One region of the Streptomyces sp. NPDC098101 genome, then DNA from elsewhere that is predicted to be linked to it. Evidence: riboswitches for the same ligand, from Rfam matches in the RefSeq annotation. Region 1 holds a riboswitch; each other region holds the start of a gene.
The links. Region 1 has a riboswitch for cobalamin ahead of ACIQVI_RS01335 (ABC transporter substrate-binding protein). Riboswitches for the same ligand answer to the same signal wherever they lie in the genome.

Region 2: it holds a riboswitch for cobalamin, as region 1 does, so the genes downstream of both, ACIQVI_RS18995 (CoA-acylating methylmalonate-semialdehyde dehydrogenase) here and ACIQVI_RS01335 (ABC transporter substrate-binding protein) in region 1, are expected to answer to the same signal.
Region 3: it holds a riboswitch for cobalamin, as region 1 does, so the genes downstream of both, ACIQVI_RS04075 (prenyltransferase/squalene oxidase repeat-containing protein) here and ACIQVI_RS01335 (ABC transporter substrate-binding protein) in region 1, are expected to answer to the same signal.
Region 4: it holds a riboswitch for cobalamin, as region 1 does, so the genes downstream of both, ACIQVI_RS05580 (CbtB-domain containing protein) here and ACIQVI_RS01335 (ABC transporter substrate-binding protein) in region 1, are expected to answer to the same signal.

The regions. Positions count from the first base shown of each region.
Region 1 covers NZ_JBIWAS010000001.1:315,802-317,991, reverse strand. The annotation lists gene ACIQVI_RS01340 (FecCD family ABC transporter permease) at 1-237, opposite strand, end outside; gene ACIQVI_RS01335 (ABC transporter substrate-binding protein) at 234-1,295, opposite strand; cobalamin riboswitch at 1,382-1,501, opposite strand; gene ACIQVI_RS01330 (cold-shock protein) at 1,598-1,780, opposite strand; gene ACIQVI_RS01325 (TetR family transcriptional regulator) at 2,046-2,190, opposite strand, start outside.
Region 2 covers NZ_JBIWAS010000004.1:84,297-86,486, forward strand. The annotation lists gene ACIQVI_RS18990 (bifunctional 2-methylcitrate synthase/citrate synthase) at 1-499, shown strand, start outside; cobalamin riboswitch at 560-745, shown strand; gene ACIQVI_RS18995 (CoA-acylating methylmalonate-semialdehyde dehydrogenase) at 956-2,190, shown strand, end outside.
Region 3 covers NZ_JBIWAS010000001.1:1,012,697-1,014,886, forward strand. The annotation lists gene ACIQVI_RS04075 (prenyltransferase/squalene oxidase repeat-containing protein) at 1-1,196, opposite strand, end outside; cobalamin riboswitch at 1,334-1,487, opposite strand; gene ACIQVI_RS04080 (SMI1/KNR4 family protein) at 1,578-2,190, opposite strand, start outside.
Region 4 covers NZ_JBIWAS010000001.1:1,365,788-1,367,977, forward strand. The annotation lists gene ACIQVI_RS05575 (CbtA family protein) at 1-625, opposite strand, end outside; gene ACIQVI_RS05580 (CbtB-domain containing protein) at 640-867, opposite strand; cobalamin riboswitch at 907-1,069, opposite strand; gene ACIQVI_RS05585 (histidine phosphatase family protein) at 1,194-1,763, shown strand; gene ACIQVI_RS05590 (FecCD family ABC transporter permease) at 1,822-2,190, opposite strand, start outside.

The sequences.
Region 1 (2,190 bases):
GGTGCGGGGCAGCCGCAGGTCCCACACGATGCCGTCCCGGATCGGGGAGAGCGCCGGGGTGCCGCCGCCGAGGTGGGCGGCGACCGTCGACCAGACGTCGGCGACGCCGATGCGGGCCGGGCCGATGGTGATCGCCACGGCGATCGACGCGGCCAGGAGCGCGAGCCCGCCCGCCGTCCCGAGCAGGACCGCCGCTCCCGCGCGCGCCGGGGACGGCTTCGCGGCCGTGGGCGTCACTTGGCGAGACCGTACGAGCGGAGCGCGGCCGCCACCTTCTCGACGGCCTCGACGGTGCGGACGGTGGGGTTGAGCGCCTGGCCGCTGAGGAGCACGTACCGCTTGTTCTTGACCGCCGTCATGCTGCGGGTGACCGGGTCGGACTCCAGGAACTCGATCTTCTTGGCGGCGCTCTCGGCCGACTGCGAGCGGCGGGTGAGGTCGCCGATGACGAGGACGTCGGGGTCGCGGTCGGCGACGGTCTCCCAGTTGATCTGGGGCCACTCCTCCTTGGTGTCGTCGAAGACGTTCTTCGCGCCGAGCTCGCGGGAGACGATGCCGGGGGCGCCGCAGCAGCCCGCCATGTAGGGCGCCTCGGCGTTGGCGAACCAGTAGAGGACCGTGGCGTCCTTGAAGTCCCCGCCCGAAGCGGCCTTCGTCACGCGGGCCTTCAGCTCCGCGACGAGCTTCTCGCCGCGCTCCGGGACGGCGAAGATCCGGGCCAGGTCGCGGATCTCGCCGTAGACCGTCTCCATGGTGAGCGGCCGGACGCGGACGCCGTCCCCGTCGCCGCTGTTGTCCTTGCCGACGCAGTCGGTGGGCGAGAGGTACGTGGGGACGCCGAGCTCCTCGAACCGCTCGCGGGTCGCCACGCCGCCCTTGCCGAGGGTGTACGTGAAGGAGGCGGCGGCGAAGTCGGGCTCGGTGTCGAGGACCTTCTCGAAGGAGGGGTAGCGGTCGGCGAGGCGCGGGACCTTCGCGTTCTCCTTCTCCAGGCCCTTGAGGACGGGGTCCGTCCAGGTGCCGGTGCCCACCATGCGGTCGGCGAGGCCCAGGGAGAGCATGATCTCCGCCGCGCCCTGGTCGAGGGCGACGGCCCGCTCCGGCGCGCGCTCGACGCGGACGGGCCGTCCGCAGTTGTCGTCGAGGACGACGGGGTGTCCGGCCTTCGCCTTCCCGGCACCGCCCGCGGGCCGGTCGGGTGCGGGGGTCGTCCCGCCACCGCAGCCGGTCGCGGTCAGGAGCAGGGCTCCGGTGAGGAACAGCACGGCGGAGCGGACGGGGTGTGCGAGCGGCACGGGACTTCCTTCTGCGGCCACGGCTCATGCGCGGAGCCTGTCGTACGGTGCTCCCCGGGCGCGCGTGTGCCGCCGGGGCCGCCAGCAGGTCTTCGGACTCGGGGTCGGCCGGACGGGGCGCCTTCCCGGGTCGCCGCCCAGTGGCCGATGCTCCGCCCGTCACCCTCACCGCTGCGCGTCAGTTCCGGTCTCGCACCGGATTCCCTGACCCGTGCACCCACCCGTTCGGGTGCGTACAAAGGTGCGACTGGCCTCGGCACAGTACCACCGGCCCGGGGGCGTGCCCCGGGGCGCGGGGGGCGTCAGACGCGCAGCTCCTTGGCCTCGAAGCGGCCGTCCCCGAGGACCAGGACGAAGGAGACCTGCTGCCCCTCCGAGACGGTGCGGCTCTCGTCCTCGATGTCCTCCGCGCTGAACCAGACCTGGTCCTCGGAGCCGACGGGGACGACGAACCCGTATCCCCCGAGACGGTTGAAGGAATGCACGAATCCCTTGCTCCTGCCTTCCACGGCGGCCTCCTCCTCGGCGTCGGGGACGCGGGCGAGGGGTGTCCCCGGCCGGGTCCGGCCGTGTCCGCGTCTCAGGGGAGGTGTACCCCGTCGGCCCGCGCTTCGCCCGTCGGAACCGGCCGCCGGGGCGGGTGCGAGCACCCCCGGCGGTCTCGTAGAATATTCAACAGAGGTCCGGTGCCGAAGATCCCCCGTGTTCGGCACCGGGCCTCGTCGTGCGTCCGGCGCGGGGCGGGGCGTCTCAGGGGCCGCCGGGGTAGGCGATCCTCGTGGTGATCCTGGCGATGCGCGCCGCCGTCTCCGAGGGCGGGGCCACCGGCTGGACGATGTGGCTGACGGTGAGCCGCACGACCGTCTCGACGGCGAGGCCGCGCGACTCCTCGTCC
Region 2 (2,190 bases), on a different contig from region 1:
CGCGGCGATCGGCGCCCTCAAGGGCCCGCTGCACGGCGGGGCCAACGAGGCCGTGATGCACATGCTGCACGAGATCGGGGAACCGGAGCGGGCCGGGGAGTGGCTCGACGGGGCGCTGGCGTCCGGGCGGAAGATCATGGGTTTCGGCCACCGGGTCTACAAGCACGGCGACTCCCGCGTGCCGATCATGCGGGCGGCCCTGGACCGGCTCGTGGCCCGCGCCGCCGACCCGGACACGGCCCGGCTCGCCGCCCTGCACACGGCCCTGCGGCGCGCCGTGGCGGACCGCAAGGGCATCCATCCCAACCTGGACTATCCGGCGGGCCTGGCCTATCACCTCATGGGCTTCGACGTGGCCGCCTTCACGCCCCTGTTCGTGATGTCCCGGATCACCGGCTGGACCGCGCACATCACGGAACAGCTCGCCCACAACTCCCTGATCAGGCCCCTGGCCTCGTACGAGGGGAGGGAGCAGCGGGCGGTGCCCCTGGCCTCGTGAGGGGGGCCGGCCGGTCCGACACGCCCCGCCGGCGGGATGAGGGGGTGGACTTACTAGGACGTCCAACTATATGTTCGTGGCACAAGGTCCGCGGTGCAGGGAAGCCGGTGTGAATCCGGCACGGTCCCGCCACTGTGACCGGGGAGCGTGCCGCCGTCCACACGTCACTGACGAGGTCTGTCGGGAAGGCGGGCGGCACGCGGGGATCCGGGAGTCAGGATACCGGCCGCGGAACGTTCCGTGTTGTCCACGAGGATGGAGCAGACACGCATGGCACCGGTCCGTACCCACGACCCTGGTGATCCGGCGGAGCGAGCGGCGACCCCCGCGCTCACCTAGCTCTTCGGCGGCCCCGCGCCGCCCTGTCCCACGGCGTTCCCCCTCGGCGCACCCACCCGGTGCGGCCGGCGGTCCGCCGTGCCATCCCCGGATCCGACCTGACGAGAGCAGGCCCCCATGGTCCGTGAACTCACCCATTTCATCGGCGGAAAGCACACCGCCGGCACGTCGGGCCTCTTCGGCGACGTGTACGACCCCAACACCGGCACCGTCCAGGCCCGCGTCCCGCTCGCGGGCCGCGCCGACACCGAGCACGCGATCGCGGACGCGGTCGCCGCCCAGCGCGAGTGGGGCGCGTGGAACCCGCAGCGGCGCGCCCGCGTGCTGCTGCGGTTCCTCCAGCTCGTCGAGGACGAGCGCGACACGCTGGCGAGGCTGCTGTCGGCCGAGCACGGCAAGACCGTCGCGGACGCCCACGGCGACCTGCAACGCGGCCTTGAGGTCGTGGAGTTCGCCGCGGGCATCCCCCACCTCCTCAAGGGGGAGTTCACCGACAACGCCGGAACAGGCATCGACGTGCACTCCCTGCGCAGCCCGCTCGGCGTCGTCGCCGGCATCACCCCGTTCAACTTCCCCGCGATGATTCCGCTGTGGCAGGCCGCGCCCGCCCTGGCCTGCGGGAACGCCTTCATCCTCAAGCCGTCCGAACGCGATCCGTCCGTGCCGCTCCGGCTCGCGGAGCTGTTCCTGGAGGCGGGGCTCCCGGCGGGCGTGCTCAACGTCGTCAACGGCGGCGAGGAGGCCGTCACCACCCTCCTCGAAGACCCCAGGGTGCAGGCCCTCGGCTTCGTCGGCTCCACCCCGATCGCCGCGCACATCTACGCGACGGCCGCCGCCCACGGCAAGCGCGCCCAGTGCTTCGGCGGCGCCAAGAACCACATGATCGTGATGCCCGACGCCGACCTCGACCAGGCCGTCGACGCCCTGGTGGGGGCCGGTTACGGCTCGGCGGGCGAGCGCTGCATGGCGATCTCCGTCGCCGTGCCCGTCGGCGAGGAGACCGCCGACCGGCTGGTGGCCGCGCTCAAGGAGCGCGTCGCCGCCCTCCGGATCGGCCGCTCCGACGACCCGGAGGCCGACTTCGGGCCGCTGGTGAGCCGGGACGCCCTGGAGCGGGTCGACCGCTACGTCGACATCGGCGTGGAGGAGGGGGCCGAACTCGTCGTCGACGGGCGCGGCTTCACCCTCCCCGGCCACGAGGACGGCTTCTTCGCGGGCGCCACGCTCTTCGACCGGGTCACCCCGGACATGCGGATCCACCGCGAGGAGATCTTCGGCCCGGTGCTGTGCGTCGTGCGCGCCGCCGACTTCGAGGAGGCCCTGCGGCTGCCCAGCGAGCACGCGTACGGGAA
Region 3 (2,190 bases), 700 kb from region 1:
GTACCGGTCGGCGTACCGGTCGGGTCGCCGGTCGGATCCGGCCCCGGCCCCGGTTCCGCGAGGCCGATCTTCGCGAGCGGGACCTGCGCCAGCGCGAGCACCGCCTGCGCCGTGGAGCGGCGCCACTGGTCGCGCTGGAACTCGCCGATGCCGTCGGCCCGCGCCCCGGCCAGCGCGTCGTCGTCGTAGGCGAGGGCGCCGGCCTCCGCCGAGGCGGCACCCCCGTCGGCGGCGGTGATCCGGCGGGCCTCGATCCAGTCGGCCGCCTTGTCGGCCTCCGCCTGGTGACCCGTCGCCGCCAGCGCCTGGCCGCCGAGGCCCGTGCTGTTGGCGTTGGGGAAGGAGGTCGGCCCCGAACCGGTCAGGGAACCGTCCTCGTGCTGCACCTCCGCCAGCCAGTCGCCGCCCTTCTTCGCCGCCTCCGCGGCGCCCGGGGCGCCGTCCTCGGCGGCGGCGAGCAGCGCCTGCACGGCCATGGAGGTGGAGTCCGGGTCGAGCACCGCGGCGTCGCCCTCGGCGTCGCAGTCGCCGGTGACCTCGACGCCGTCGCCGCCGAAGCCGTGGGGGTAGAGGCGGAACCCGCCGGCCGCGCACTGCTGGTCGATCAGGAAGTCGACGGCGCTCTGCGGCACGTCACCGCTGCGCGCGAGGCCGAGCACCGCCAGGGACTGGCCGAAGGTGTTGCTGCTGTCGCCGCCCTCGACGACCTTGTCCTTCAGCCGGCCCTCCTCCAGCCCTTTCTCCGGGCCGGCGAGGAGGTCGAGCGTCTCCCGGCGCAGGTCGTACGCGCCGAACGCGCTCGGGTCCTCCCCGGAGATCACGGCCGCGTACAGGAGCTTGGCGGTGGCGCCGGAGATCCGCTGGCCGGGCTCTCCCCAGGTGTCGTAGCTGTTGTAGTCGCGGACGTGCGCCTTGAGCGTGTCGACGACCTCGTCCGCCGCCGCCTCGTCGACGCCCGTCGCCTCGAGGGCGATGAGGGTGTCGACGGTCAGCCCCCAGTCGTACATGCCGGGGGAGAAGCCGGGTATCGCGCCGCCGTCGAGTTCGCCCGCCTGCCAGCGGGCGGCGGCCGCGGCCGCGTCCTCCCTCGGAGCGGCGGCGGCGCCGGGGCTGAGGGCGATCGCGCCGACGGCGAAGAACGAGCCGCAGACGCCGAGCACGGCAGCGAGCTTGACCGGTGGTCTGACGCCGACCATGGCACAGATCCCTTCGACAAGGGGTCGGCAACAGCCTCCCGGGCCTTGTCGCAGGAAGGGGCCGCGCGCGGTCGTGGACGATCGCGTCGGATTCCAGAGGCAGTTACCGGGCTCCGCGCTGCAGACCATGACAGTGAGAAGCAGTTCACCCACGCCATGGGCATTCCGACTCGCGGCAAGTGGTGCTCCGCCGCTCACGGTTGCAGGTCAGCGCCGGATTCGCACCGGCTTCCCCCATCGCGTGGGCATTGAGTTGTCGTCCGCTCACGAGCGGAACGGCCGCATCCTATGTACGGACACACGAAACTCGCCAGCCGTGCCCGGTGCGTTTCACGCCACATCCGCCCCTTACCCCCGCCGCCCCCGTTCGACGGCGGTACGTCAGCCGGCCAGGTCCGCGGCGAGGTCGTCGCGCCAGCGCGCGGACAGCCGCCGGTTCAGGACCGTGGCCGCCGCGTCCGGCAGGGGCAGCAGCAGGAACTCGCGCAGTGCCCCGGCCGCCGAGTCCCGTACGGCCCACGCGGCGAGGTCGGCCCCGGTGACGGGCGCCGGGTCCGCTCCGCGCCGGGCCGCGTCCAGCAGCCCCCGTGCGGCCCGGGTCTCCGCCGCGAGGGTCCTCATCCGCAGGTCGAGGGCCCCGTCGGCCGGGAGGTCCACCGGCTCGTTCCGGAGGATCCGCTCCAGCGCCCGCGCGATCTCCGGGTGGGCGTCGGCGCCGGTCTCGGACGCCAGCCGGGCGAGCTGGGCCGCCATCGCGGAGCGCAACCGCTCCGGGGGCGTCCGGTCGACGAGCCCGGCGAGGTCGACGTCACGCACCGAGGAGACCGGGTGCCGCTCCGGCGGGAGGTCGTCGAGGACCGGCAGCAGCAGCGCGCTCGCCAGCGGCTCGTCGCCGTCCGCCGCCGGATCCCAGACGATGCCGTACTCCGCCACCGGGCCGGCCAGCAGCCGGGCGTACGCGGCCGTGGAGCCGGGCCAGGGGTCGACGCCGATC
Region 4 (2,190 bases), 1.0 Mb from region 1:
TGACCGCGTCGTCGTTCGCCGGCAGGACCGCGAAGGCGATGCCCGTCACGACGAGGAAGCCGAAGCCGGCGGCCAGGCTCGCGTTCCAGTTGCCCAGGCGCGGCGCCAGACGGCGGCCGAGGATCACCGCGCCGACGCCGAGCAGCACGCTGAGCAGGATCATCAGGAAGAACAGGGTGGTGCGCTTCCCGATGGTGTCGGGGTTGCCGACGGCCGGCGGCGTCGCCGGGTACTTCAGGAACGGCACCAGGTAGACGGTGGTGAAGGCCGCGGCGGCGGTCAGCGCCGCGGTGGCCCGCGGGCTGAACCGGCCGATGCGGCCGAGCGCGAAGGAGAAGGCGAGCGCGGCGACGCCGCCCAGCGCCACTCCGTAGACGAGGACGCCGGTGGCCAGGCCGAAGGTGGACTGCGCGGAGCGGCTGACCACCTCCTCCTCTTCCTCGGCCTCCGCGCCGCCGTGCCCGGCGTGGGCCGCCTCCTGGGCGGCCTGGGCCTCCTCCACGGCGATGGAGCCGTCCACGGAGGGCTCACCGCCGACGTAGGCCACGGCGAAGGCGAACAGACCGGCTATCAGACCCGCGATCATGCCGCGGATCAACAGGGTTCTCACAGTCGAGGCGTGCATGTGCTGATCGCCTCTCAGTGGCAGGGGAAGCCGAGCAGGTGGCGCCCGTCGTGCACCCACTCGTGCACGTCGGAACCCGCGAAGAGGGAGGTGGCACCCTGCTCGGCGCCCACGAAGTACAGGGCGATCAGCGCGAGGAGGCCGACGAAGAAGGCCCAGGGCAGCACGGCCCGCACGGGCAGCGGAGCCGGTACGGCGACGGAAGGGGGGGAAACGGCAGCGGAGACGGCAGCCTCGGCCATGATGAAACCTCCTGCGGGAACGCGCGTCCCAAACGGTGGTGCAGGACGACGGTCCACGGGTCTGACTCGCCGCGGCCCCCCTTGCCCGGGAAGGCCTCGGCACACAGTGGCGCGACCGTGCCGGGTTCCCACCGGACTTCCGTATCGCCGTCGTCACGCTGTTCAAATGTCGCCTGACGGTACCGCGTGACGTGGACATTGTTAAGGGCGTGAGGCCTGGATCACCTTCCGCGCGCCCCCGGGCGGAACGCCCGCTTCCCCGGGGCCCGTACCGTACGGGGGACCGCTCCGCCGCCCCGTGCCGGCGCCGACCGAGAAGGATCCCGATGACAGTCCGGCTGACCCTCGTCCCGCCCGCCACGAACGACGCGCTGCGCGAGGTCCGGTTCGACGACGACGGCCCCCTCGACCCGGCGGGACGTGCCCGCGCCGAAGCCCTCGCGGCCGCCGTGGACCCCGCCACGCGCGCGTACGCCTCGCCGTCCGCGCGCTGCCTCGGCACCGCCCGGGCCCTCGGCCTGCGGGCCGAGCCGGCGCCGGGCCTGGCCGGCTGCGCCATGGGCCGGTGGCGGGGGAGGACCCTCGAAGACGTCGCCGCCGCCGAGGAGGCCGGGCTGGCAGCCTGGCTGTCCGACCCGGAGGCCGCGCCGCACGGCGGGGAGTCCCTGCGCGACCTGCGCGTCCGGGTCGGGGCCTGGCTCGACGCGCTCCGGGAGGGGTCGGGGCGCGTCACGGCCGTCGTCGAACCCGACGTCGTCCGCGCGGCGACGGTCCACGCCCTCGGGGCGCCGGACGCGACCGCCCGGCGCCTGGACGTCCGCCCCCTGACGGCCGTCCACCTCAGCGGCCGGAGCGGGCGCTGGAACCTGCGCGTCGGCGAGCCGTTCACCGGATGACGCAAACGGGGAGGGGGAGGATCACCCGGTGGTCCTCCCCCTCCCCGCCGTACCCGCCTCAGACGGGCCGCTTCCACTCCCGCAGCAGCAGATAGCCCAGGTACACCCCGCCGACGGCCATCGTGTACAGGCCGACCGGCAGGTCGTCGAAGAACGGCAGCTGCTGGGCCGCGAGGTCCGCGAGGACCAGGAGCAGGGCGCCGAGCAGGGCCGACATGACGAGCTGCGGCCCGCCGCTGCGGGTGACCCGCTTGGCGATCTGCGGCGCCGTCAGGGAGACGAAGGCGATCGGACCGGCCACGCTGACCGCGCCCGCCGACAGGACGATCGACAGGGCGACCGCCGCCGTCGCGGTCCGGTCCGGGCGGGCGCCCAGACCGGTGGAGAGGTCGTCGCCCATCTCACCGATGCTCAGCGGCCGCGCGAG